One region of the Kribbella sp. NBC_00889 genome, then DNA from elsewhere that is predicted to be linked to it. Evidence: riboswitches for the same ligand, from Rfam matches in the RefSeq annotation. Region 1 holds a riboswitch; each other region holds the start of a gene.
What was found. A riboswitch is a leader RNA that binds a small molecule or an ion and turns the genes downstream of it on or off. The one in region 1 is predicted to bind ZMP and ZTP.

Region 1 (3,264 bases):
CAGCGCGGACCGTACGTTGCCCCGGGCGCATAGTCCGCGACCTGGACCACGGAGTTCACGCTGATCACCGGTGGTCGCGATGTCACGAACAGATAGTAGAGCGCGCGCCGGCGACATTGGCCGTCCGGTCGTGCTCTGAGATTGTGAAGCCGGTCATCGCCAACCCCAGGCCGGATGGAGCGCCCCAATGCAGCCTGTCACCGCCGTACGCAGGTTCACCGAGGTCACCGACGAGTTGATCGAGTCGTTCCGGCGCGACGGCTTCGTGGTCCTCGATCAGGCCCTTCCACCCGACCAGGTCGCCGCGCTCCACACAGCGGCCGAGCACCTGTGCCGCGGCGACCTCGGAGCCGTCGAAGGCAGCCCGAGCACGGAGCCGGGCGAGGACGTCGTGCGCAAGTACCTGTGCATTCACCAGCCCCACAAGGTGTCCGAGGTGGCGCTGACCGCGTTGCGCGCACCGCGCGTGGTGACCGCACTGACCGCGCTGATCGGGCCGAACGTGAAGGCGATGCAGTCGATGCTGTTCATCAAGTCCGAGGGCAAGCCGGGCCAGGCCTGGCACCAGGACGAGTTCTTCATCCCGACCAGGGACCGCTCGCTGACCGCGGTGTGGATCGCGCTCGACGACGCCACCGTGGAGAACGGCTGCCTCTGGGTGCTTCCGGGCTCGCACCGGCGCGGTGTCATCTATCCCGATCGGGAGCAGGACGATCTCCGCTTCGACTGCACGGTGGAGTTGTTCGACTTCCCCTACACCGACGACGACGCAGTACCGGTCGAGGTGCCGGCGGGTTCGGCGGTGATCTTCAACGGCTACCTGCTGCACCGATCACTGCCGAACACCACGCGGCGCGGACTCCGCCGGGCCCTCGCCAACCACTACATGAGCGCGGAGTCGCTGCTGCCGTGGCAGACGGTGCCGGCCGGCGTCCATGTCGGCAAGCACGACTACCGCGACATCGTGATGGTGGCCGGAACCGACCCGTACGCCTACAAGGGCATCGACGACATCGCCCGCCCGCATTCCCGCGCCGACAAGGACGGCGGCTGCGACCGCTAGGGCACGTCTCTAGAGCCGTGCCCTAGCGGGTCTGTGCCTCGGCGGCGTCGACGGCCTGCTCCAGGAGCAGGGCGATCGTCATCGGGCCGACCCCGCCGGGGACCGGTGTGATCAGGCTCGCGACCTCGGCCGCGGCGGCGAAGTCGACGTCCCCGACGTTGCCCTCGTTGTAGCCGGCGTCGACGACGACGGCGCCGGGCTTGAGCCAGTCGCCCTGGACGAAGTTCGGCCGGCCGACCGCGGCCACCACGATGTCCGCGGTCCGGACGATCGCGGGCAGGTCGGTGGTTCGGGAGTGCGTGTAGGTGACGGTCGCGTTCGATGCCAGCAGCAACATCCCGGCCGGCTTGCCGAGAATCGGGCTGCGGCCGATCACGACCGCGTGCGCCCCGGCGATCGGTACGTCGTACGCCTCGAGCAGGCGCATGATCCCGCCGGGCGTCGCGGACCGGAAGCCGGGTTCACCGAACGCCATCGCACCGAACGACCGCGTGGTCACACCGTCGACGTCCTTGGCAGGGTCGATCGCCTCGAACGCGGCCCGCTCATCGATCTGCGCAGGCACCGGGTGCTGCAGCAGGATCCCGTGCACCGCCGCGTCCTGGGACAGCTTGGTCAGCTCAGCGACCAGCTCCTCGGTCGTTGTCTCCGCGGGCAATACCACGCTGAGCGACCCGATGCCCGCCTTCTTCGACCGGTTCTGCTTCATCCGCACGTACGTCGCCGACGCGGGGTCGTCACCGACCAGCACGGTGGCCAGGCACGCCTGGACCCCGGTCCGCTCCTGCAGTGCACGGGCCCGGTCGGCCGTCTTCGCCACGATCTCGGCGGCAACGTCGGTACCGGTCATCAAAGTGGCAGTCATAGCGCGCGCTCCTTGGGCGTCGACAACAGGTCAAGTGCCCAGGCGCGCGGCTCGGCCGGATCCTCCGGCGGACCGTTCCCCGGTGGTCGTCCACCTCAGCGCCAGTCGCGGTCCACCGCTCAGGATACCCGGCCGCCCTCCGTCGCCTCGGTCAGGAAGGTCTCGATGACAGGGTCACCGAGTTGGGGATGAGTCTTGGAGTGTGGCAGCCGGGTGTCGCGGATCGTCTTGGCCTGGGTGACCAGGTGGTCGATCTGGTCCCGGGTCGTGGCGGCGTCCGAGCTGTTGCCTTCGGCCACTGCTTCGAGGTGCCGGAGGGACTCGCGGAGTGCTTGCGCCCAGAGGAAGGTCGCATCGAGCCAGGCTCCGGCCTCGTCGGCGAACGACGGGTCGGACACCCCGGCGCGGATCCGGGCCGGAGCGTTCTCGATCGCCTCGAGGTACGGCTCGAGCTGCGCGATGGCCCCGGCCAGGTCGCCCGTCTTCCAGGTCTTCCAGAACGCGGCGGTCTGCGCGGCCAGGACCGGCGCGTTCACCAGGTGCAGCCGGCCGTCATAGGTGGTGAGGTCGGCGAAGACCTCCAGCGCCGCGATCGTCTCGGCGTCTCCCCCGGCCCGCTCGGCGAGCGCGCGGTGCCACGAGGCCTGCTCGTCGTACGTCGCCGGGTTCCAGCCGAACTCGGCGAACGAGTAGAGCGCGATCTTGCTGGCCCCGGCCTGGTTCATCGGGTTCGAGATCACGCCGACGACCAGGTCGGCCAGGCCAGGCTCGCGACCGCTGTAGGCCGCGAGCAGGATCCGGGCGGCCGCGTAGTCGTTGACCGGGTAGTTGTCCCAGATCAGGATGTCGTGCCCGAACACGGCCTTCGCCTCGGCCGCTTGTGCGCCCGTGATCGTCTCCGGTACGACGCCGATACCGGTCCAGTGCACGACCACCGCGCTGTCCAGCTGTTCCCGTAGCGCCTGCTTGTACGGCGTCTCGTCGACGTTGTAGTACTCGGTCGGGACCATCTGCAGCGGGGCGAGGTCCGGCTTGGTCGCGACCCACTCGCGCTGGATCCGGTTCAGCAACTCGCTCTGCGCGCGCCCGGCTCCGCCACCGCCGGCGCCGTACTTCTCCTCGTCCTCGGCGCCGTGCCACTTCTCGTACTCGATGTCGTCCAGGGCGACGTTGAACGCGCGCGCACCCAGCGCGTACAGGGCCTCGAACTTGGCGATCAGTGCCTGGAAGTCGCTGTCGTCGGTGTAGCGGATCGACAGGCCGGGTGACAGCGCGAAGGTGAAGTCGACCTTGTTCCGCACCGCGCGCTCGACCAGCTCGCCGAGCTCGGCCAGCT
Region 2 (3,264 bases), 1.7 Mb from region 1:
CCGACAGCTGGTCCGCCCTGCCGAACTCCAACCTGCCGCGGTACCGCGGTGGCGCGGCTTGCGGCTTCTACAAGATCGGTGGCTCGTCCGGTGGCTTCACCGCCACGGTGGACAGCGAGGCCCTGCCGGGTCTCGAGGGCTGCTCGGAGTCGTCGGCGGACGTGAGCTGGATGTCCATCGACAAGACCGAGGCGACGCTGGCTCCCGGCCAGTCGACCACCGTCAAGGTCACGCTCGACGCGAACGTCGACCAGCCCGGCACGTACAGCGGGCAGGTCACGATCGGCGAGAACACCCCCTACTCCGTTCCCGCGGTGGACGTGACGATGAACGTCACCCCGCCGACGACCTGGAGCAAGCTGCAGGGCACCGTCACGGGCGTCAGCTCGTCCGGGGCCAGCGCGCCGCTCCCGGGGGCGATCGTGGAGGTGGACTCGTGGGCGCAGTCCTACACCTTCATCACCGACAAGGACGGCAACTACGCCTACTGGCTGGACCGTCGCAACAACCCGCTCACGCTGATCGCCGCGAAGGACGGCTACAAGCCCCAGACCCGAACCGCCCGGCTCCTCGCCGGTGAACCGATCACCGAGGACTTCGCCCTGAAGTCCATCAAGTAGCAGTGACGTAGTCGGAGCCGGCCCCACTCGGATCTTCCGGGTGGGGCCGGTCCCTTTTCACAACCGCGAGAAGACCTCCCCGAAGAACTCCCGGTCGCCCGCGAAGATCGGCTGCAACGCGAGGAACTGTGCGGGAGTGACCCAGCGGGTCTCGCCCACCTCTCGCGGATCCGCCGTCACCTCGCCGGGTGATGCCGCCGCGGTCCACCAGTGGAGCAGGTAGTCGCCTCCGGCGGTGGTCGACTCCCAGACCTTGGCGAGTGGGGTGACCGCCAGGCCGACCTCCTCCCGGACCTCGCGGACGAGGGCTTGCTGCTGGCTCTCGCCGGGTTCGAGGGTCCCGCTGAGAGGCGCCCAGTATCCGGGCATGCGCGCCTCCGGGCCCCGGCGGATGACGAGTACTCGGTCGGCTTGTCGCAGTACGGCGACTATCGCTTCGTGCTGAGGCATTCGGCGCCATTCGTCAGAGTGGTGTGGACGATGAGTGCGGTGGAGAGGGCGGCCGGGTCGTGGGTGCGGATGTAGTCCGCGCCCTGGGTGGTGGCGTGGAGCTCGGCGGCGAGGGTGGCGGGGCCGACGTCGGACAGGGCCGTGTTCGTGAGCGTGCGCAGGAAGGACTTGCGGGACGGGGAGACGAGGACGGGGAGGTTGTAGCGGCTCTTGAGGCGGCTGAGGTTGGCCAGGACGGTGAGCGACGGTTCCGGAGTACTGCCCAGGAAGTAGCCGAGGCCGGGGTCCAGGATCAGGCGGTCGCGGGTGATGCCGGCCGACTCGAGGGCGGTGACGCGGGCGTCGAAGAATCGCTCGATGGCCGGCCAGATCGTCTGTGGCTCGGTACGAACCCTGGTGGCCGGACCGAGGTGCTGGACCGAGTGCATCACCACCAGCCGGCAGGTCAGGGCGGCCAGTTCGTCGTACCGACGTGGGTCCGGGAAGCCTTGGATGTCGTTCAGGTACGTCGCTCCGTGCTCGGCGGCGTACCGCTGCGTCGCCGGATGGTAGGAGTCGACGGCCAGCGGTAGATCGCCCAGAGCATCCAGCACTGGAGCCAGCCGGGCGATCTCCTGCTCGGGCGTCACCTTGGCGGCATCCGGGTGGCTGGACGCCGGGCCGAGTTCGATGATGTCGGCGCCGCCGGCGTGCAACCGGCGCGCATGGGCGATCGCGTTGTCCGCCGCAAGGTAGCGACCGCCGTCGGAGAACGAGTCCTCGGTGATGTTGACGATGCCGACCAGCAACGGTCGATCCATGACCCGATTCATGACCCGATTCATGACATGGCCTCCCGGTCGATCCAGAAGCCCAGGCGCTCGGCGTTCGTCATCCAGACGAGATCGCTCCCCGGTGGTTCGCCCACCTCATGCGCCAGTCACGACCCGGCGCAAACGCTACCTCAGTTACGCCGTCGGGAGCAGGTGGAAGCCGACGCCGCGGACCGCGTGGATGGTGACGGTGGCGCCGAGGTTGGCGAGCTTCTGGCGGAGCCGCTTCACCACGGAGTGGATGTGCGACCCGTGGCCGAGGTGCTCGTTGCCCCAGACGGCGTGGTGCAGGTGCTGGTACGTCCAGACCCGGCCGGGCTCCTCCACCAGGCAGTGCAGGAAGTCGTGCTCGAGCCGGGTCAGGGGGACCTCGCGGTCCTTCCACCGCACCACCCGGCGATCGACGTCCAGGTACAGCTCCTCCTCCAGCACCGGCTCGGGTTCAGGGGTGGGCACTGCCATGATCTGGGCATGCTGCTCGGCGATGGGCAGCACGGTCGGGGTCAGCACGACCGGTCCGGCCGACGACGTCACCCCGGTCAGCGCGAGGAACGTACGAGCCTGCTCGGCACTCGATACCAGCAACAACGCGTCCGCCCCACCCAGCAACCGTGCGAGCTGCACCCGCTCGGCCGTGGACGTGGCCACACCGATGATCAACGACGAATCCGACGGCCTCTCCATGCGCGCCCCTCCCCTGTCGACCCCGACCCGCACTAAGTACGGTTTACGGCGGGAAGTAAGTCAAGGGATTCCCTGCGCGGGGGCCTGGCACAAATGCGAACTGTCCAAGACAGGACAGGACCACTGAACCGAAGAACCGCCGGCCGGCCCAGGACGGTGGGCGCGGCCGGCGGTCGGGTCGGCGGTTCAGGTGGTGTCAGCCGATCGACTTCACCGCGGTGATCAGCGTCCCGTCGGAGGTGTCACCGGACAGCTCCCAGAAGAAGGCACCGCCCAGTCCCTGGGTGTTCGCGTACGACATCTTGCCGCGGATCGTGTCGGGGGTGTCGTACCCCCACCACTGCCCGTTGCAGAACGCGTACGCCGTTCCGCCGACGGTCCCGGTCGACGGGCACCGGGTCGAGATCAGCTTGTAGTCCTCGATCCCGGCCTCGTACTTGCCCGGCGCCGCACCGGTAGCGGCGCCACCCGGAGCAGCCTGCGTGACGCCGGTCCATCCGCGGCCGTAGAACCCGACGCCGAGCAGCAGCTTCGACGCAGGGATGCCCTTCGCCTTCAGCTTCTGGATCGCCGCGTCGCTGTAGAAGCCGGGGGGCGGAATCCCGGAGTACGACGTGAGCGGCGCGCGGTGGCGACCAGCAATCGGATTCGCATGTCGTTACCTCCTCAGGGGGCGGTGAGGGAACTGTCCGCACCCT
Region 3 (3,264 bases), 1.7 Mb from region 1:
CCGACGTGGCCCATCGAGATGCCGTCGGACACGCTGATCGTGCCGAACTCCAGCGGATAACCGCCGGCCGCGTGCACGCCTTCCTTGACCGCCTTCGCGAGCCGGTCCAGGGACAGGTTGCACGGGGTGATCTCGTTCCAGCTCGACGCGACTCCGACCTGTGGCTTGGCCCAGTCGTCGTCACCCATCCCGACCGCGCGAAGCATCCCGCGCGATGCGGTCGCCTCCAGCCCGTCGGTCACCGTCCGGCTCCGTGGCTTCACATCGACCATGCCGGTCACTCTATTCCTCGTAAATCAACAACGCTGCCCTCGTCCGGCCGCGCCGGGTCTCAGGACATCTGGTGTGCCACCGCGGTGGCGAAGGCGGTGAGGGGGTCGGGGGCGTTGGTGTAGCCCCAGGGCAGGCTCTCGATCCGGCCTGTGGTCAGGGCGGCGTGCTCCATTGCCGCTGCCTTCGCGCCGACCGCCTTCAACGCGAACGCCATCGCCCCGTGGGCGGAGATGTCCTCCGGCTGTTGCTCGCGTCCGGGGGTCCACCATTTGTCCCGGGCGGCCAGCAGTTCCTCCCGCCGGTTCGAGACCTCGTGCGTCAGGCGGGCGCCGCGCTGCAGCCGGGAGAGCTCGCTGTCGCCGAGTACGTCGACCCACACCTCGTTGATTACCTGTGCGGCGACGGCACACAGGGCGCTACCCGGCTGTGCGTTCGCCACCACCTGATGACCGAAGTGCACGAGCTCGGCCAGCTCCAGGCCCGACCACTTCGGGGCCAGCACCTGCACCCGTCCGCTGTGCGCGGCGTAGCTGTCGGGATGCCGGTCCACCGCGGACCGAAAGACCTTGTCCTTCACCTCCATCGACGACTGCGGTCCAACCGTCACCCACTGCAGCACCTCCCACGGGGCCGCATCGTCGGGCGCTGCATCGATTGCATGATTCAGTACTGCGCCCGCGGTCCCGAGGACGTCGTGGAAGGACGCGAACTGCTGCTCGGAGACGTACTTCGCGAGACTCCCGCTCCGCACTTCCCAGGCCTCGAACACCAACGTCTGCCCAAGCCACAGCAGCAGATCCGCATCCCCGGGCAATGCCTCCAGCCGCAACTCCAACTGCTCACTGTGCCCGACCGCTGCCTGCCCCAGCCCCACCACCCGCACCGACCGCAGCCCGGTATTCACCGGCGTCGCCTTCAGCAACGCCATCCCCGTCGACAGATCCCCCGCACGCACAGCGGCGTACGCCCGATCGAGCTCGGGATCGGCCCACGCCTGATCAAGCCGAAGCCTGGAGACATCCACGGCCTTGCGAGAGAAGATCCCCATGCTCGGATCGTACGTGTGCGGGTTGCTCGAATAGACTGCCGAACGATCGCGACTGGCGAGGGTGGAGTACCACCGGGGAGCGGTCGGCCGGTAAGCAAGGCGTCGTCCGCCTGGGCGCCTCCGATGTGTTTCGATCTCGGAGGTCGCTGGATGCGTTATGGAATGAACCCACACCAGTCCGCCACGATGACCCCGGTGTCCGGTCGGGCGCCGTTCACAGTCGTCAGCGGGAGTCCGTCGTACATCAATGTCTTGGATGCGCTCACCGGTTGGCAGCTCGTGCGGGAGGCAGCTGGGGCGTTCGGGGTGGTCGCGGCGGCGTCGTACAAGCACGTCTCCCCTGCCGGTGCCGCGCTGGCGGACTCGGTGAGTGCCGCATATGTGCGCGCCCGTGATGCCGATCCGAAGTCGTCGTACGGCGATTTCGTTGCGGTGTCGCATCCGATTGATGCCGAGCTTGCGCGCGTGCTCAAGCGGGTCGTGAGCGACGGGATCATTGCGCCCGGGTACGACGAGGGCGTCCTCGGAGTGTTGGCCGGGAAGAAGCGTGGGACCTTTCTCGTCCTCGAAGCCGATGCGTCCTTCGAGCCTCCGGAGCACGAGGTGCGCGAGGTGTACGGGCTACGGCTGACGCAGCAGCGGGACGACCTGCCGTTGACTCGTGAGCTGCTGGATCCGGGCGTGCCGGATGCAGCAGCCCGAGACTTGTTGCTCGGGATGATCGTGGCGCGGAACACGCAGTCGAACACGGTCGCGATGGTGAAGGACGGTACGACGATCGGCATCGGCGCCGGCCAGCAGTCACGAGTCGACTGCGTCCGACTGGCCGGCGAGAAGGCAGACGAGTGGTGGTCCCGCCGCTCGTCCGAGCCGCCGACCGGCGTCGCGATGGTCTCCGACGGCGCCATCCCCTTCGTCGACAACATCGACGAAGCCCACCGCCACGGCGTAGCCCACATCGCCGAACCCGGCGGCTCGATCCGCTCCGACGAGGTCGCCGAGGCGTGCGCTGCCCGCGGAATCACCCTGTCACGAACCGGCGTACGCCTCTTCCGCCACTGAGCAGGTCAGGAGACGGGTTCGACCTTGGGGGTTTCTTGGGGGGTTGGTGGGGGTGGGGCGGGCGGGCCGCCTTCCAGTTGGATGTCGGGGACGATGCGGTCGAGCCATCGGGGTAGCCACCAGGCGCGGTCGCCGAGGAGTGTCATGACGGACGGGACCAAGACCATCCGGACGATGCTGGCGTCGATCAGTACGGCGACTGCCATGCCGACCGCGAGCATCTTGACCGTCGGGTCGTCGTCGAGGACGAAGCTGAGGAAGACCACGATCATGATCGCGGCCGCCGTGGTGATGACCCGGGCCGTCGCGCCGATCCCGATCGCCACGGCACGGTGGCTGTCCTTGGTCGCGATCCACGCCTCGTGCACCCGGGACAGCAGGAAGACTTCGTAGTCCATCGACAACCCGAACACGATCGCGAACATCAACATCGGTACGAACGACGGGATCGGCACCTTCTCGTCGATCCCGACCAACGAGGATCCCCAGCCCCATTGGAACACCGCGACGATCACGCCGTACGCGGCTCCGACCGACAGCAGGTTGAGGATCGCGGCCTTGATCCCGATCAGGAGCGATCGGAACGCGACTGTGAGCAGCAGGAACGCCAGCAGCACCACAGCCCCGATCAGCCACAGCATCCGCCCGGACACCTTCTCGGTGAAGTCAACGTACCCGGCAGTGGTGCCGACGACGAAGGTGGGCTCTTTCTGCCCGGCGAGTACGTCGTCCCGGATCCGGTTGACCAGGTCCTCGGTCTCCGCCGCGGACGGCGACGTGGTCGGGATGACGTTGATGATCGCCGTCGTACCGGAGCTGTTCAGGCTCGGCGGCTGTACGGCGGCCACGCCGGACGTCTTCTGCAGCGTCGACGCGAGACC

Region 2: another riboswitch for ZMP and ZTP. It lies ahead of folP (dihydropteroate synthase); the one in region 1 lies ahead of OG817_RS14130 (bifunctional 5,10-methylenetetrahydrofolate dehydrogenase/5,10-methenyltetrahydrofolate cyclohydrolase).
Region 3: another riboswitch for ZMP and ZTP. It lies ahead of OG817_RS06125 (5-aminoimidazole-4-carboxamide ribonucleotide transformylase); the one in region 1 lies ahead of OG817_RS14130 (bifunctional 5,10-methylenetetrahydrofolate dehydrogenase/5,10-methenyltetrahydrofolate cyclohydrolase).

The regions. Positions count from the first base shown of each region.
Region 1 covers NZ_CP108783.1:2,913,751-2,917,014, reverse strand. Annotated here, with positions in the region: gene OG817_RS14140 (helix-turn-helix domain-containing protein) at 1-86, opposite strand, end outside; gene OG817_RS14135 (phytanoyl-CoA dioxygenase family protein) at 188-1,063, shown strand; gene OG817_RS14130 (bifunctional 5,10-methylenetetrahydrofolate dehydrogenase/5,10-methenyltetrahydrofolate cyclohydrolase) at 1,086-1,928, opposite strand; ZMP/ZTP riboswitch at 1,958-2,047, opposite strand; gene OG817_RS14125 (beta-N-acetylglucosaminidase domain-containing protein) at 2,048-3,264, opposite strand, start outside.
Region 2 covers NZ_CP108783.1:1,184,758-1,188,021, reverse strand. Annotated here, with positions in the region: gene OG817_RS05855 (S8 family serine peptidase) at 1-620, shown strand, start outside; gene OG817_RS05850 (NUDIX hydrolase) at 678-1,070, opposite strand; gene folP (dihydropteroate synthase) at 1,049-1,870, opposite strand; ZMP/ZTP riboswitch at 1,914-2,003, opposite strand; gene OG817_RS05840 (winged helix-turn-helix domain-containing protein) at 2,018-2,566, opposite strand; partial or broken gene OG817_RS05835 (glycosyl hydrolase family 18 protein) at 2,868-3,167, opposite strand.
Region 3 covers NZ_CP108783.1:1,258,920-1,262,183, reverse strand. Annotated here, with positions in the region: gene ilvD (dihydroxy-acid dehydratase) at 1-272, opposite strand, end outside; gene OG817_RS06130 (hypothetical protein) at 332-1,321, opposite strand; ZMP/ZTP riboswitch at 1,360-1,444, shown strand; gene OG817_RS06125 (5-aminoimidazole-4-carboxamide ribonucleotide transformylase) at 1,472-2,383, shown strand; gene OG817_RS06120 (MMPL family transporter) at 2,389-3,264, opposite strand, start outside.